4 regions of the Proteus sp. GOKU genome follow, and region 1 is predicted to be linked to each of the others. Evidence: predicted binding sites of a transcription regulator. Region 1 holds the regulator's gene; each other region holds the start of a gene.
The links. The regulator PurR, encoded in region 1, represses purine synthesis genes. The targets are predictions, from matches to a motif close to CANGCAAACGTTTGCNTG.
Positions count from the first base shown of each region.

Region 1 (4,594 bases):
TCTGAGCCATTAACTCGAATATCAGCATGAGCTAACAGTTCTATTGCGATCTTTTTATAAGGATCGTTGGAGGTCTTTCGGCCTTCTTCTACACAAGATGTACTCATATACTCTCCGCGTAAACTAAGCGGGTTTTGAGACATAAAGCTAAGAAAGGATGTGTGCAGATTGACAGTATTAAAATGGTATTGTGTTCAGTCTGAATTGAACGAATAGAATTAATAAGACAACTAATCTGACATAATCAGCGAATAATCTGTTTAATGTCTCAAAATCCGAAAGAAAAATAAATAAAACGCTATTACAGCGTATAGGTAAGTATAGAGATGTAGAATGTTTTTCTCTAGAAAAGAAAAAGGCCATTTTTTATAAAATGGCCTTTTTAAGATGATTCTTAAAAGAAGGAGCGCGATTATTCTGCGGTTTGAACTGTGTGTTTGGTAACAGATTTATTACGCTGAATAAAGTAACCAACTGCCATTGGGATTGCTGTTAACGCCATAATTGCCGTGGTGTTAATCAAAGGTTGTTGGCTGATAAATGCAGAGACAATAAAACTTGCTAAGCTGCAAAGACCTAGTTGAAGCGCATTTTGTAACGCAGCAGCTTTACCACTGATTTCAGGATAAGCGGATAAAGCATTAGATACTGCGATTGGATAAGAAGCACCATTCATTGCAGCCATAATACAGAACGGAATTAAAATAGTTGTTAATGTTGGTTCAGTAAATTTAGCAACAAGGTATAACGCAGTCATACTGACAGCATAACCAATTAATAACAGTGGCAGCAGTGTTTTACCTGTCATTTTTGACAGTAAAATACGACAACCATAACCACCCACCATAAATGCAATAGTTTGTGGAATATAACTTAAACCGATATCCTGAGGAGAGTAGCCCATCTTTTCAAGAATGATTGGTGAGCCAGCTAACCAAGCAAAGAAACCTGCACTACAAGAAGCGTAAACTAATACGTTACCTGTATAGAGAGGGGATTTTAATAAAGTCATAAATGACGCAGAAGATTGGTTTGCATCTGTAACTGATTTTTGTTTAATGTTTTTTAGCATTAATGTCGGTAACATGAGAACTAACGTTACGGCCATTAACAGCATAAAAATCATACGCCAGCCACCGTGATCTAATAACGATGCACCGATTAAAGGCGCAAGTGCTGGTGATAATGCAACCAGTGGCATAATTAAAGCAAAAACGTGTTGAGCGCGAGATTCATCAAAACGGTCGATGACAAGAGCTTGCCAAATAACAGCAGCAGAGCAGACGCCGAAAGCTTGTAGGAAGCGCATAGCAAGTAAGCCAGTTGCACTTTCAACCCACAGCATACCAAGGCAGCCTAAAGAGAAAAGGCTTAAACCAATAAGAAGAATAGGTTTACGACCTACTTTGTCAGAAAGTGGTCCCCAAAGTAACTGAGCAACAGCAAAACCAAATAAAAAGATACTTAAGCTATTACTAATAGCACCTTCGCTGATAGAGAGTTCACGCTGCATCATACCAAATGCAGGTAAGTACATATCAATAGCTAAGTAACCTAGCATACTCAAACCCGCTAGGTACACCATAAAGCTCATAGGTGTTTTTGATTGTGTGGATGTTTTAGAATTCATTTTATTTTCTATGCTATGTGATGTAGAACATTTTATGTATTGTAACTAAGACCTATTTTACTTGTGAAACGGGAATATTTGGTTAATGCTGTGAAAAATTTTCAAAGGAATAAACTCTATGTGGTCAGAATACTCTTTAGAAGTTGTTGATGCAGTCGCAAGAACAGGAAGTTTTAGCTCGGCTGCTCAAGAATTGCACAGAGTGCCATCCGCCGTTAGTTACACAGTTCGGCAATTAGAGGAATGGCTTGCCGTTCCTTTGTTTGAGCGTCGTCATCGTGATGTAGAATTAACCGACGCAGGTAAAATTTTCATCAAAGAAGCACGATCTGTTATCAAAAAAATGAATGACACTCGACATCTTTGTCAACAAGTTTCTAATGGATGGCGCGGTCAATTTAGTATAGCAGTTGATGGCATTGTTAAACCTGAAAGAACACAACAACTTATTCTCGATTTCTACCGCCATTTTCCGGATATAGAACTGTATGTCTACCCTGAGGTGTTTAATGGCGTATGGGACTCCTTAGTTAATGGTCGTGTTGATTTAGCCATTGGTGCAACAAGAGCCTCACCAATAGGTGAACGTTATAGCTTTAGAGATATGGGATTTATGCCTTGGCGCTGTGTTTGCCATGTTGATCACCCTTTAGCGAAAGCACAACATCCATTAACGGATGATGAAATGCGGCCTTATCCAAGTTTATGTTTAGAGGATACCTCACGCAGTTTACCAAAGCGTGACACTTGGGCGCTAAATAATCAGCGCAGAATGGTTGTTCCGACATGGGATATGGGGCTTGAATGTTTGTTAGCGGGATTATGCGTTGGAATGGTGCCTTGGCACCGTGCTGAACCTTTAATTGAACAAGGTAAGCTGGTGACTTTACAACTGGCACAACCATTGCCAGACAGCCCATGCTGCCTGACGTGGGTCGATAAAAGTGAATCGCCCGCTTTGACATGGTTGTTAGATTATCTTGGAGATAGCCAAACCTTAAATGAGGAATGGCTTCGCTAGAAATCAGATAGCTAAATAAATATGAATTAGCGACGGTAGTCGATAAAAGGACCGTCAGCAACTGAACGGCGCTCAACTAATCGTGGATGAACTTCGATTGTTTGGGCGTCTTCGCGTTTATTGACGATACGATCAAGCAGCATCGATAATGCCATTTGACCTAGACGTTCTTTTGGCTGGTGAACGGTTGTGAGTGCAGGCGTAAAATAACGTGCATTACGAATATTGTCATAGCCAACAATAGAAATATCTAAAGGAACACGCAGGCCAAGTTCATCTGCAGCACAAATTGCGCCCATCGCCATCACATCACCACCACAAAAGACAGCCGTCGGGCGATGTTTTTGGTTTAGCATTTGGTACATGGCTTTATAGCCAGATTCTGGCTCGAAGTCGCCTTGTACAATCCATTCGTCTTTAACTGTGATTTTGGCTTCTTCCATGGCTTTTAAGAAACCTTGTAAGCGACCACCACCTGTATTTCGTTCTAATGGACCAGGGATAATACCAATATCACGATGGCCTCGCTCAATAAGGTAACGACCTGCAATATAACCACCATGGAAAGCGTTATCGATAATGGTATCTGTAAAGTCACCACGCGCTTTGCCCCAATCCATGACAACCATTGGAATATTACGATAGCCCTCTAAAAGAGTAAGAAGGTGATCGGGATATTCAGAACACATGACTAATAATCCATCAACACGTTTTTGTGCCAGCATCGCTAAATAGGCTTTTTGTTTATCGAGGTTATTATGTGAATTACATAAAATCAGTGTGTAGCCTTTGCTGTAACAACTATTTTCAACAGCTTCAATCACTTCAGCAAAGTAAGGAGCTTCACTGGACGTGGCTAACAGGCCAATAGATTTGGTGTGATTGACTTTTAAACTACGCGCAACGGCACTAGGCGAATAATTTAATTCTTTTATAGCGGCCCAAACTGCTGCCCGTGTGTTCTCAGCAACAAAACGTGTTTTGTTGATCACATGAGAAACAGTCGTGGTTGATACGCCTGCGCGTTTTGCCACGTCTTTTATTGTTGCCATGGTGTGGAAAACTCCTGACCTTCATTGGTCTCTTTTATCTAATTTTATGGTTTAACTGCCAGTATAGTCATACATAGGGCAAACACTGGCAATAATTTAGCGATTAGCTGTGAATTTTGTATGATCTAGCTCAAAAGTGAAAGTATTAATCAATGTTATAAATTGTGCACTGGTCGCTATTTTAGCAAATTTTGATATGTGATAATAATTAACCATGACAAGGTTATGGTTAAAAATGTGTATTATAATCATTTTGAGGGAGAAATAGATGGATACGGATCTGAAATTTGGTTTGAGTACAGCAGTAGCAGCGCTTGTTATGATCGTTTTATTTTCTACTATGATGTTCTAATCACTGCTTTATAGAATATCCGATCAATTTAAATAATAGATTATCGAATATCTGAATATAACAAAGGGCTCAAGGCCCTTTGTTATTTTGTCACCAAAAATGAATCTCAATCACTCACCTTTGATTATCAAGCTCAATTAAGCAAGGTTAGCTTCAACAAATGACCAGTTAACCAGTGCCCAGAACTCTTCTAAATATTTAACGCGCGCATTACGGTAGTCGATGTAGTAAGCATGTTCCCATACGTCTACTGTTAACAGTGGTTTGTCTGCACCTGAAACTGGAGTTGCAGCATTAGAGGTGTTAACAATTGCAACTGAACCGTCAGCTTTTTTCACTAACCAAGTCCAACCTGAACCGAAGTTTTTAGCTGCTGCATCATTAAATTGCTTTTTGAACTCTTCAAAAGAGCCAAATGCTTTGTTGATAGCATCAGCAACTTTACCTGTTGGTGCGCCACCTGCATTGGGTGCTAAGCAGTTCCAGTAGAAAGTGTGGTTCCATACTTGAGCAGCATTATTAAAGATACCGCCGTCAGT
Region 1 covers NZ_CP034105.1:1,751,929-1,756,522, forward strand. The annotation lists gene cfa (cyclopropane fatty acyl phospholipid synthase) at 1-107, opposite strand, end outside; gene punC (purine nucleoside transporter PunC) at 413-1,630, opposite strand; gene punR (DNA-binding transcriptional activator PunR) at 1,749-2,651, shown strand; gene purR (HTH-type transcriptional repressor PurR) at 2,678-3,703, opposite strand; gene EHE21_RS19045 (YnhF family membrane protein) at 3,972-4,055, shown strand; gene sodB (superoxide dismutase [Fe]) at 4,193-4,594, opposite strand, start outside.

Region 2 (4,594 bases), 990 kb from region 1:
CTAAATAGCGATTCAGTTTCAGTGTCAGTTAATGCGTCTGTTGGTTCATCCATAATAATGACTTTGGAACCAAAACTAAGCACCTTGGCGATTTCTACCATTTGCTGATCACCAATCGATAATTCAGACACTAAACGGTGACTGCTGTAAGCAAGGTTTAATCGGGCTAATAACTTATCGGCTTCTGCATACATTTTCTTCCAGTCAATGGCGCCAAAAGCACGCGTAAATTCACGACCTAGGAAAATATTCTCTGCGATGGTCAATTCAGGAATAAGGTTAAGCTCTTGGTGAATAATACCTATTCCTGCTTCTTGAGAAGATTTGGGACCATTAAAAGCACAACTTTCACCTTGATAAATCACTTCGCCAGCATCTTTTTTATAGATCCCAGTGAGTACTTTCATCAGTGTTGATTTTCCTGCGCCATTTTCACCGACTAAAGCCATTACTCGACCAGGGTAAATTCGTAATGTAGCGCCGGATAGTGCTTTTACACCGGGGAATGACTTATCAATATCTTTAAGTTCAAGTAAAGGTTCCATATTGTCCTCAAAAAGTCACACCAGAAAACAACACAATATTGGCATAAGGCGTACATTCACCGGTTCTAATAACAGCTTTATTTTCAGTAAGTTGCTTTTTGAATGCTTCATGTGAAACATACATTATTTGAATAGACTTCTTCTGCTCTTGCTCTAATAAATAGAGATAAGAGAGGATTTCATTAAAAAGAGAGGGATTGATGGTTTTAATTTCTTCCGCCAGCATCACGGCCTCGACTTGCATCTCATGAGTGATTGTTTGCAACACGGACATAAAGTCCGGAATACCCTGAGTGAGAGCAAGATCAATACGTTCAACAGAGGAGGGAATAGGTAATCCGGCATCTGCAATAGTGATTTTGTCAGTGTGTCCTAAACGTGAAATTACACTCGAAATAGGACTATTAAGTAATACACCTTTTTTCATGTTTCCTCCTCAGCGAAACGTTTCGCTGTCTACATAGTAGAAAAGAAAGGCGGGAAAACAAGTTTGATTTATTCATATTGTGAGCATGATCGAAACGTTTCGTTGGCAAACAAAAAGAAAGAAAAATATAACTGATTGAATAAATTAACGCTGAATGGATTCAATAAGGAAAGTGGTTATTTTCAGTGAATTTCATAAAAATGTGATGATGGACAAGATTATAATTGAAGAAAATATGAGGTGTGAAAGCGTGAACCAGTATATAAAAGTAGACAAATTTTAGCTTAGAAAATACATTAACCTCTCCTATAGTTAATTAGGAGAGGTTATTTTAAATCATTTTAATTCAATTAGTTAGCTTGATAGGCTTTAATTGATTTTTCGATACCGTCTGCATCTAAACCTAAGTCAGTTCTGATCTCTTCTTGTCCACCTTGTGGTACAAATAGATCAGGTATACCTAAGTTTAAGACAGGTACTAAGCAACGTTCTTGCATCAGTAATTCATTAACACCACTGCCAGCGCCACCCATAATCGCATTCTCTTCTAACGTTACCAACATATCATGTTGCTCTGCCAGAGAAAGGATAAGGGATTTATCAAGAGGTTTGATAAAACGCATATCAGCCACAGTTGCATCAAGTTTTTCAGCGACTTCTAACGCTTCAGGCAGTAATGTACCAAAGTTTAGAATAGCAATGCCTTTACCTTGGCGACGAATAATGCCTTTACCCATAGGCAATGGACTGAGTGGTTGTAATTGCGCACCAACACTAGAGCCTCTTGGGTAACGTACTGCAACAGGGCCATCTTGATAGTGATAACCCGTGTGAAGCATTTGGCGACACTCATTTTCATCACTTGGTGCCATAATGACCATATTAGGAATACAGCGTAAGAATGAGAGATCGAAAGCACCTTGGTGAGTTTGACCATCTGCTCCCACAATACCACCACGATCAATAGCAAATAAAACAGGCAGTTTTTGAATGGCAATATCGTGGATCACTTGATCGTAAGCGCGTTGTAAGAATGTTGAGTAGATAGCAACAATAGGCTTATAACCACCAATTGCTAAACCTGCTGCAAAGGTAACGGCGTGTTGTTCTGCGATCGCAACATCAAAGTATTGTGATGGGTATTCTTTTGAGAAACGCACCATACCAGAGCCTTCACGCATAGCAGGGGTAATTGCCATGAGTTTTGGATCGGTTGAGGCTTCTTCACATAACCAGTCACCAAAAATTTTAGAAAATGTAGGTCGTGCATTAGGGCTTTTAGGTAATGTACCTGCTTGTGGATCAAACTTAGGTACAGCATGCCAGCTAATAGGATCACGTTCAGCAGGTGCATATCCACGACCTTTCTTAGTCATAATATGCAGGAGTTGAGGACCTTTTAGATCACGCATATTAGCGAGTGTTTGCACTAACGCAATAACATCATGACCATCAACTGGACCGATATAATTAAAGCCCAATTCTTCAAACATGGTGCCGGGAACAACCATGCCTTTAATATGTTCTTCTGTCTTTTTCAGTAATTCTTTAATCGGTGGAATACCAGAAAAGACCTTTTTTCCACCTTCACGTAAGGTGGTATACAGTTTGCCTGATAACAATTGTGCAAGATGATTATTCAATGCACCAACGTTTTCGGAGATTGACATCTCGTTGTCATTAAGTACAACGAGCATATCTGGCTCAATATCACCTGCGTGGTTCATTGCTTCAAAAGCCATACCCGCAGTAATTGCACCATCACCAATCACACAAACTGTTTTTCTGTTCAGCTTTTCTTGTTCAGCTGCAACAGCCATACCTAAACCTGCACTAATAGAGGTTGAAGAGTGACCGACACAAAGTTTGTCGTATTCACTCTCTTCTCGCCAAGGGAAGGGGTGTAACCCATTTTTTTGGCGGATAGTATCAATGCGGTCACGGCGACCTGTTAAGATCTTATGGGGATAGGCTTGATGACCCACATCCCAAATAAGATTATCAAAAGGGGTTTTATAGACGTAATGAAGAGCAACCGTTAACTCAATAGCACCTAAACCTGAGGCGAAGTGACCACTTGAGCGGCTGACACTGTTAAGAAGAAATAGCCTTAGCTCATCACAGAGTTTAGGTAAACTCTCTTTTGGTAATAGGCGCAAATCTTCTGGTGTTTCAACCAACGCCAATGTGGGATATTTTTCGATATCAATGCTCATGTGATGCCTATTAATTAATCACTTGTAATAGGGAAAGAACAGGTAAGCTGCTCTCTTTATTTTTTATTAGTTTTTCCGTTCGACGATAAAACTCGCTAATTGTTTAAGCGTGGTCGTATCGTACTCGTATTGCTCAAGAAACGCTAAGGCATCCAGTGCTTCGTTATACAATTCCTGTGCTTTCTTTTGAGCTTGCTCTAACCCAAGAAGTGCAGGATATGTGCTTTTTCCTGACTCTTGGTCGCTACCTTGACGCTTTCCTGTTTCTTCAGTACTGCCAATGACATCTAAAATGTCATCTTGTACCTGAAATGCAAGGCCAATAGAGTGGGCATATTTATCTAATGCGGGTAATACATCGTGACCTTTTGAGCCAGCACTAAATGCGCCTAAGCGAACAGCCGCACGAATTAATGCACCTGTCTTGTGTAAATGGATTTTTTCAAGAGATGCGAGATCAATGGATTTATCTTCGGCTTCAAGATCAAGAGCTTGACCACCACACATACCAGCAAGCCCGCTGGCTGTTGCTAATTCAGCAATCATTGCAACCCGATCACTCATTGCAACATCAGGCATTGGATTTTTTGCTAAGATCTCAAAGGCAAGTGTTTGTAATGCATCGCCCGCTAAAATTGCGTTGGCTTCACCAAACTCAATATGACATGTAGGTTTACCACGACGTAAATCATCATCATCCATCGCAGGTAGATCATCATGAATAAGAGAATAAGCGTGAATACATTCTACTGCAGCGGCTGGTGCATCAAGGTTAAGAGCAGGGATTTTAAACATTTCACCTACTGCATAAACAAGGAAAGGACGTAAGCGCTTTCCACCTAAAAGGGCACCATAATGCATGGCTTTACCTAGAGGCATGTCAGTAAATGGTAAAGCGGATAGCGCTTGGTTTAATGCATCGTCAACACGCTGGTGGGCGGAATCTAATTTATGACGGAACGCATCCGTACTTGAAGTTGCGTTACTCAATTATTCTGCCTCTTGGATAAAATCATCAGGAGTTGCATTATCATCTTCTTTTAGAAGAATACGAACACGCTGTTCAGCGTCTTGTAATGTTTTTTGTCCAACACGGGCTAGACGAACGCCATGTTCAAATTCATTAAGCGCTTCTTCTAAAGGGAGTTCACCGGATTCTAAACGGTTTACGATTTGCTCAAGTTCTTGCATAGATGCTTCGAAACTTGGTGCTTGTGCGATGTCTTCGTTAATTGGTGTCGTTTTCTTAGCCATAATATTTTTGATAATAAAGCATGTTAGCGCTGAATAATAGCGATCATCTTACTACAATTGAGAAGAAAATTTCTTATTCAGTCGATGATTTTTGCGGGTGAGCCCTAAATATTGGTGATATACTTTGTGACTTTTATAAACTCCAGTCAATT
Region 2 covers NZ_CP034105.1:764,067-768,660, forward strand. The annotation lists gene rbsA (ribose ABC transporter ATP-binding protein RbsA) at 1-545, opposite strand, end outside; gene rbsD (D-ribose pyranase) at 553-972, opposite strand; gene dxs (1-deoxy-D-xylulose-5-phosphate synthase) at 1,323-3,188, opposite strand; gene ispA ((2E,6E)-farnesyl diphosphate synthase) at 3,255-4,178, opposite strand; gene xseB (exodeoxyribonuclease VII small subunit) at 4,179-4,442, opposite strand.
Region 2: a site for PurR is predicted at 983-1,000, ahead of rbsD (D-ribose pyranase). Genes of this name have one in related genera too.

Region 3 (4,594 bases), 920 kb from region 1:
TGTGCCGCCATTTTAGGTGATGCCGTTAACTATTCTATTGGGCGACTTTTTGGTGAAAAACTATTTAGTAAGCCTGATTCAAAGATTTTCCGTCGTGAATATCTAGATAAAACTCATGCTTTTTATGAAAAGCATGGTGGTAAAGCGATAATTTTGGCAAGATTCGTGCCGATTATCCGAACTTTTGCGCCATTCGTTGCAGGAATGGGTAAAATGTCATATCGTCATTTTGCCTTTTATAATGTTACTGGGGCAATTGTATGGGTACTGCTATTTACTTATGCAGGATACTTTTTTGGTGACTTAGATATAGTTCAAAAGAACTTAAAATTGCTAATTGTTGCCATTATTGTTATTTCTATTTTACCGGGCGTTATTGAGATCCTACGCCACCGCAGAGCGAGTGCAAAAGCAAAGAAAGAAAGTGATAACAAAGAGGTTTGAGCAGTTATCATAAGTTTTTGCCGTAGAATAGCCATAATAAAGAGATGCGCTGAAATTCAGTAAGCGGTATCATCATAAACTTTGCTAACCACACAGCCAGTGCATTGTGGTTGATACGCTAACAATAATTTTACTGGCGAAGGTCAGATTCAGACGAAAAGGTCCATTAATGAGCTGGATTGAAAAAATTCTAAACAAAAGCACTATCACAAGTTCACGTAAAGCCAATATCCCTGAAGGGGTTTGGACTAAATGTGACAGCTGTGGGCAGGTACTCTATCGCGCAGAATTAGAGCGCAATTTAGAGGTTTGCCCTAAATGTGATCACCATATGCGCATTTCAGCGCGCCGTCGCCTTGAGACTTTCCTTGATACAGGAAGCACAACAGAATTAGGTAGCGAATTAGAACCTAAAGATATTCTGAAATTCCGCGACTCTAAAAAATACAAAGACAGAATCAGCGCTGCTCAAAAACAAACGCAAGAAAAAGATGCATTAATCGTGATGAAAGGAACGCTGAAAAAGATGCCTGTTGTTGCAGCATCCTTTGAATTTGCGTTTATGGGCGGTTCAATGGCTTCTGTTGTAGGTGCGCGTTTTGTTCGTGCTGTTGAACAAGCATTAGAAGATAACTGCCCATTAGTTTGCTTCTCTGCAAGTGGTGGTGCGCGTATGCAAGAAGCGCTGATGTCATTAATGCAAATGGCAAAAACCAGTGCGGCATTAGCAAAAATGCAAGAACGTGGTTTGCCTTATATTTCAGTAATGACTGACCCTACAATGGGCGGTGTTTCTGCAAGTTTAGCGATGTTAGGTGATATCAACGTTGCTGAACCTAAAGCACTGATTGGTTTTGCAGGTCCTCGCGTTATTGAACAAACAGTACGTGAAAAACTACCTGCTGGTTTCCAACGCAGTGAGTTCCTGTTAGAAAAAGGGGCGATCGATATGATTGTTCGTCGTCCTGAAATGCGTGATGAGCTGGCTGAATTACTGGCTAAGCTGACTCAGTATGATTTAGTTGAAGATGAAAATGAAGATGAAATCATCAGTGAAGAAATGATTGCTGATGAAATTGAATCTACAGACAACGAGCCAGAAATTAACATCGAAACGAATAAAAAAGAAGATGTCTAATATCATAACTGCTCCTAAAGCCACATCGCCTTTGTCGGTGTGGCTTTCTTATCTTGAACATTTGCACTCCAGCGCCATTGATATGGGGTTAGAGCGAGTAGGCAAGGTAGGAAAAATATTAAATGTGTTACGTCCTGCACCTAAGGTAATTACTGTCTCAGGTACAAATGGGAAAGGCACAACCTGTCATATGCTAGAGTCAATCTTGATGGCATCAGGATTGAAAGTCGGCGTTTATAGCTCCCCTCATCTTGTTCGTTATACAGAACGTGTTCGTATTCAAGGCAAAGAACTGTCTGAAGATGCTTTTTGTGAAGTTTTTGCAGAAATTGAACAAGCTAGAGGCGATATCTCGCTGACCTTTTTTGAATATGGCACTCTGGCTGCGCTGAAGTTATTTCAACAAGCACAACTTGATGTTGTTATTCTTGAAGTAGGATTAGGCGGTCGATTAGATGCGACGAATATCGTTGATGCAGATATTGCTGCTATCACAAGTATTGCACTCGATCATACTGATTGGTTAGGTGCAGATAGAGAGCATATTGGTCACGAGAAAGCAGGTATTTTCCGCACTAATCACTACGCGGTTGTGGGTGAGCCAGATATGCCTCATTCTATTGCTGAAGTTGCCAATGAAAAACAGGCTAAGCTTTTCCGTCGAGGAACGGATTGGTCTTTTGTTATTGAAGGTGATCATTGGCATTGGCGTTGTGCTGATTGTGAATTTGATGCGTTGCCGATCCCTAATATTCCATTAGCTAATGCGGCGACAGCGATGGGTGTTATTCGTTGCTTGCTCAAGTCTGATGATAAAGTCAGCCAAGCAATAACACAGCAAAGTATTGTTGAAGGTATGTCTCGCGCGCAATTACCGGGTCGTTTTCAGGTAATTTCTCAACATCCTTTGGTTATCTTTGATGTGGCTCATAATCCTCATGCAGCAGGATATTTAGCGGAAAAATTATCACAATTACCACAAAAATCTGATACTCAGGTGCGTATTGTGGTTGGTATGCTGGGTGATAAAGATATTGCAGGAACATTAGCGTGCTTAACACCATTGGCTGATAGTTGGTATGTTGCTCCACTTAATGAGTTTCGTGGTGCTTCTGCGGATGTATTAGCTCAACATCTTGAAAAACCAATGGTATTTGATAGTGTTGAAAATGCATGGCAACAAGCAATGTCTGATGCTGCTCCTAACGATATTGTTGTGGTTTGTGGCTCATTTCATACTGTCGCGCATGTGATGGAACTTTTGGAAAAGGAGAGTGTGGGTGGCAAGTAAATTTCAAAATCGCTTAGTCGGTGCCGTTGTATTGGTGGCAGTAGGGGTTATTTTTTTACCTGCACTGCTTGACGGCGATAAGAAATATAACGAAGACCAGTTCGCCTCTATTCCTTTAGTACCCAAACCCGGTGATGAGCAAGAAATAGAATCTATCGCTCCGATAGAGCAAACTTCAGTGCCTTCTACTCCGTCAGAAGGCGCGTCTGAAGGTATGCTTTCTGAAGCAGTGACAGGTGTTGAGCAACCTACTGTTACAACACCTGAACCACCAGCTGTTGTACCTGTTACACCACCGGTACAACCACCACAACAGCCAACACAACAGCCAACACCTACACCAGAGCCTCCTGCTGTGGTTACGCCGCCAGTACAACCACCAGCGCCACCGGTGCAAGAAACTAAGCCACCGAAAGGCGAGGCTTGGGTTGTTCAATTAGGTGCGTTGAAAAATGCGGCGAAGGTAGAAGAAATTATTGCGAAAATGCATTTCTCAGGTTATCCGGTATACACCGTACCTGCCCGCCCAGTTGCAGGGCAAGTGACTCGAATTTATATCGGGCCTAGTGCCTCTAAGTCAGAATTACAGGCGATTTTGCCTCATTTAAAAGAGCTTACAGGCTTACAAGGTGAGGTAAGGGCATATAAGCCTTAATTTTTTCTAAACGAGTCATCAGATGAGTGATGTAACAAAGCGTTAACTTATTGCGGCGATTATGATTTTTCATATCGCCGTAAATTATTTTGAAATTAGCGAAAATTAGCATTACGCAAACGTTTTCGTTTTCTGTTAGAATGCTTCCGTATTAATGCGGAGCATCATTATTGGATAAAGAATTTATGGTCTGGATAGATTACGCCATCATTGCCATTATTGGTTTTTCCGCATTAGTCAGCCTGATCCGTGGCTTTGTTCGTGAAGCATTGTCACTCATCACCTGGGGTTGTGGTTTCTTTGTTGCTAGTCAGTTTTATCCTTATCTTGCCGTCTATTTTACCCGGTTTGAAGATGAGCTGGTTCGTAACGGGATTGCAATAGTCACGTTATTTATTGCGACACTAATTGTCGGTGCTGTTGTGAATTATGTGATTAGCTCTCTTGTTCAACGCACAGGGTTATCAGGTACAGATCGTGTATTGGGGGTCTGTTTCGGGGCTTTAAGAGGCGTGCTGATAGTTTCAGCATTACTTTTTGTTTTAGGCGCATTTACGCCTATGGCAGATAGCGCTGATTGGCAACGTTCTGAGCTTATTCCTCAATTCAACCATATTATTAGGTGGTTCTTTGACTACCTGCAAAATGCGTCAAGTTTCGTGTCGGAGAGAATATAACCTCTCCGTCTGGCTGATGAGGATCTATTCATGTGCGGTATTGTCGGTATCGCTGGAGCTAATCCAGTAAACCAATCAATTTATGATGCGTTAACGGTGTTACAACACCGAGGTCAAGATGCAGCAGGCATTGCAACGATAGACGGTAACAACGGTTTCCGTCTTCGCAAGGCTAACGGACTGGTTAAAGATGTGTTCGAAACCCGTCATATGTTGCGTTTAAAAGGTACTATCGGGATAGGGCATGTCCGTTATCCAACAGCGGGTAGTTCTAGTGCATCAGAAGCGCAGCCTTTTTATGTGAATTCACCTTTTGGTATTACGTTGGCGCATAATGGTAATTTAACCAATGCGCATTTGTTACGTCGCCAATTATTTGAAACAGCGCG
Region 3 covers NZ_CP034105.1:2,673,256-2,677,849, reverse strand. The annotation lists gene EHE21_RS12505 (DedA family protein) at 1-444, shown strand, start outside; gene accD (acetyl-CoA carboxylase, carboxyltransferase subunit beta) at 614-1,582, shown strand; gene folC (bifunctional tetrahydrofolate synthase/dihydrofolate synthase) at 1,575-2,873, shown strand; gene dedD (cell division protein DedD) at 2,863-3,528, shown strand; gene cvpA (colicin V production protein) at 3,714-4,205, shown strand; gene purF (amidophosphoribosyltransferase) at 4,236-4,594, shown strand, end outside.
Region 3: a site for PurR is predicted at 3,641-3,658, ahead of cvpA (colicin V production protein). Genes of this name have one in related genera too.

Region 4 (4,594 bases), 1.0 Mb from region 1:
CACATCAAAATCACTCAGTGAACGTCGAGCAGAATGCAAATCGCTCATATGAACGTCGATAGCATCAAAACCAGCTCTGTCAAAAGCAGCTGCCATTTCAACATGAGAGTTAACACCTTGCTCTCTTAATACTGCAATTCGAGGGCGACTTCCTGTTGCAATATAAGGGGCTGCAATATCTTCATTTGGATCAAAGGTTAAATTCACATTTAAACCCGGATCGTTGAGATCTTGTTTTGCCTGATGCTCTTCATCTGCACACTCTGGATTATCACGTAAGCGTTGCATTTGCCATGTTGTTTCTGCCCACCAAAGACGCAATGTGCTGCGCTTTTCATTGTAAACTTCGGTTTCACGGCTTTGGATAATAATGGCATCATTTTCTGTTGCTTGACCTAAATAGTGTAAACAATCCGATAAGCCACATTCAGCAAATAATGCTTCTACAACCTCTTGATGTTCAGCACTAATTTGGATCACACCGCCTAGCTCTTCATTAAAGAGTCCCGCTAGAATATCTTCATCATAAGCACTGATATCGACATGTAAGCCACAATGGCCTGTAAATGCCATTTCAGCGAGTGTGACAAATAATCCACCATCAGAACGATCGTGATAAGCCAACAATTTGCCATCATTGACTAATTGTTGCATCACATTGAAGAACTGTTTCAACTGCTCAACATCACGAAGATCTGCCGCTTTTTGGCCTAATTGACGATAAACTTGTGCTAGTGCCGTTGCACCTAATGCGTTATGACCATTGCCCAAATCAATCAAATACAAGCGGTTTCCTGCTTGTGTTGATAATTCAGGTGTCACTGTTTTACGCACATCTTCAACACGAGAGAATGCCGTAATAACTAAAGACAACGGAGAAGTAACCTCTTTGGTTTTCCCATCTTTATCTTGCCAGCGTGTCTTCATTGACATCGAATCTTTGCCCACAGGAATAGTAATGCCTAACTCTGGGCATAATTCTTCACCAATGGCTTTTACTGCGTCATATAAACCCGCATCTTCACCCGGATGACCTGCTGCTGACATCCAGTTAGCCGAAAGCTTAATACGATTAAGCGCTTCTACATCACAACCTGCCATGTTCGTTAGTGCTTCACCGACAGCCATACGTGCAGATGCTGCAAAATCTAACAGTGCAATCGGTGCTCGTTCACCAATAGACATCGCTTCGCCATAATAGCTATCTAATGTTGCTGTGGTAACAGCACAGTTAGCAACAGGAATTTGCCAAGGCCCAACCATCTGATCACGCGCAACCATACCCGTTACAGTACGGTCACCAATAGTAATTAAGAAGGTTTTTTCAGCAACGGCAGGTAAATGAAGAACACGATAAACGGCATCTTTTAAATCAATATCTTTACGAGAGAGATACTCACCTTCTGTTTTCAGTGATTTTACATCACGCAACATTTTAGGTGCTTTACCTAATAATATGTCTAATGGCATATCAATCGGTTTATTATCAAAGTGTGTATCGTTTAATACTAATTCACGCTCTTGCGTTGCTTCACCAATCACGGCATAAGGCGCTCTTTCACGCTGACATAACGCATCAAATAGAGGCATTTTTTCTGGCGATACCGCTAGCACATAACGTTCTTGAGACTCATTACACCAGATCTCAAGTGGGCTCATACCCGGTTCATCATTAAGAACATCACGTAATTCAAAACGACCACCACGACCGCCATCATTGACTAGTTCAGGCATTGCATTAGAAAGACCACCAGCACCAACGTCATGAATAAATAAGATCGGGTTATCGTCACCTAATTGCCAACAGCGGTCGATAACTTCTTGGCAACGGCGTTCCATTTCTGGGTTATCACGCTGAACAGAGGCAAAATCTAAATCCGCATCTGATTGACCGGATGTCATAGAAGAAGCAGCACCCCCACCAAGACCGATATTCATTGAAGGTCCGCCAAGTACAATCAACTTAGCACCAACTGTGATTTCACCTTTTTGTACGTGATCTTCACGAATATTACCAATACCACCTGCTAGCATTATGGGTTTATGGTAACCGCGAATTTCAACACCATTGTGGCTATTAACTTGTTCTTCATAGGTTCTGAAATAGCCTAGTAATGCAGGGCGACCAAATTCATTATTAAATGCTGCACCACCTAATGGACCTTCAGTCATGATGTCTAATGCATTAACAATGCGCTCTGGCTTACCAAAATCTTCTTCCCAAGGCTGCTCAAACCCAGGAATACGTAGGTTAGAAACTGAAAATCCTACTAAACCCGCTTTAGGTTTTGCACCACGTCCAGTTGCACCTTCATCGCGAATTTCACCACCAGAACCCGTTGCCGCTCCCGGCCAAGGTGAAATAGCCGTTGGGTGGTTGTGTGTTTCTACTTTCATCAAGATATGTACAGGTTCTTGATGATAGTGATAATGCCCTTTTTCTGTATCAGGATAAAAACGTCCCGCCACAGAGCCTTCCATTACCGCTGCATTATCTTTATAAGCTGACATGACATAGTCAGGCGTTTGCTCAAACGTATTTTTAATCATTTTAAATAATGATTTATCTTGAGCCTTACCATCGATAATCCAATCAGCATTAAATATTTTGTGTCGGCAGTGTTCAGAGTTAGCTTGTGCAAACATGTAAAGCTCAACATCTGTTGGATTACGTTGTAAGCGGTTAAATGCATCGACTAAGTAATCAACTTCATCGTCTGCAAGTGCTAACCCCATTTCGATATTCGCTTTTACTAATGCATCTTTGCCTTTTGCAAGCACATCAATAGTTTTTAGTGGTGCCGGAGTTTGCTCGGCAAAAAGTGCATTTACATCTTGATAATTGAAGAAGATGGTTTCCATCATTCGATCATGAATAAAACCATAAAGTTGTTGCCACTGAATATCTGTCATCGTACCGCATTCAATAAAGTAGGCGATACCACGTTCAATTCTAACAACCTTGGCTAAACCACAGTTATGTACAATATCTGTCGCTTTAGAAGACCAAGGTGAAATTGTTCCCGGGCGAGGCGTAACAACTCGCATTTCCCCAACAGGCTCATGTTCTGTTAATGAAGGCCCATAATGCAGTAGTTGACGTAATTTAATTTGATCATCTTCTGATAACTGCCCTTCCACTTTCGCGAAATGGACAAATTCCGCGTATATACCTTGTACAGGAAGATCATTTTCCTGACATAGAGTGAGTAATTTATTGATACGAAATGCGGATAAAGCGGGGGAGCCACGCAGGATTTCCATAGTATTGAGTTCTCTCTTTTAGCAGCTAGCCTGATCAGTCATTCAGGGGAAACGCGCCTAGTATAATAGAATAACCGCTCAGACGAAACCGTTTGCGTGAACAAAATAACGGCATTTAACTTAGAGTGTTTTAATGATTAATTGGTGTAATCAAGTTGCGTCTTGCCAATATGTTAAGCAAAATGCTCGATTACTGGAAATTTATCCATGTTAAAATGACGATTTTACACACAACAATAAACAACGTTAACGAGAACCAACCTATTGAATAATATAAGGATAAACTATTTCGTTATCGTTATCATAGCGCTCTTTTCAGCGGCTATTATCGCGTTGAATATTACATGGCCGGATAGGCAAAAAGCGCAGATAAATAAGATTTTATCTCGTGGTGAGTTAAGAATTAGTACGATACCTTCACCATTGATAACGATGAACGATAAAAAGGACCCCGTAGGTTTCGATTATGAATTAGTGAAACGCTTTGCAGATTACCTAGGCGTGAAACTTGTCGTTAATATGCGGACAAATATCAACCAAATGTTTGATGATTTGGAGAATAATAAAGCTGACTTTATCGCTGCCGGATTACTTTACAATAAAGAGAGATTAGAAACGACACGCAGTGGCCCTGCTTACTTTTCAGTTTCTCAACAGCTTATTTATCGTAAAGGGACATTAAGACCACGTAGCTTTGATGCGTTAGATGGGCGTCTTGTTGTCACTGCTGGCTCTGCTCATGCAAGCTTATTGCGAACACTAAAAGAGACGCAATATCCCGAACTTGAATGGGAAGAATCAGATAATCAGACAACCTCACAACTACTAGAAGCCTTATCGGAAGGTAAAATAACCTATGTATTAGCAGACTCAATCAGTGTTGCTGTACAACAGCGCATTCATCCTAATGTTGCTGTAGGATTTGAAGTCACTGAAAGTCGTCCACTAACATGGTATCTGCCAGATGGTGAAGATAATAGCTTATATGCAGCGATGCTCGATTACTTTAATCAATTATCTCAAGAAGATGTATTAGCAAGACTTGAAGAAAAGTATTTTGGCCATGTAGGTACGTTTGATTACTTCGATACTATCTCTTTTATTACAGCGATAGATTCTATTTTGCCAAATTATCAGCCTCTTTTTGAAAAGTATGCAGATACCTTCGATTGGCGCTTATTGGCAGCGATGGCATGGCAAGAATCACATTGGGATCCTCATGCTACATCACCAACGGGTGTTAGAGGGTTGATGATGTTAACTCGCCCTACTGCATCAAGTATGGGTGTTACTGACAGGCTTGATCCTGAAGAAAGTGTTCGAGGAGGAG
Region 4 covers NZ_CP034105.1:2,783,870-2,788,463, forward strand. The annotation lists gene purL (phosphoribosylformylglycinamidine synthase) at 1-3,264, opposite strand, end outside; gene mltF (membrane-bound lytic murein transglycosylase MltF) at 3,529-4,594, shown strand, end outside.
Region 4: a site for PurR is predicted at 3,346-3,363, ahead of purL (phosphoribosylformylglycinamidine synthase). Genes of this name have one in related genera too.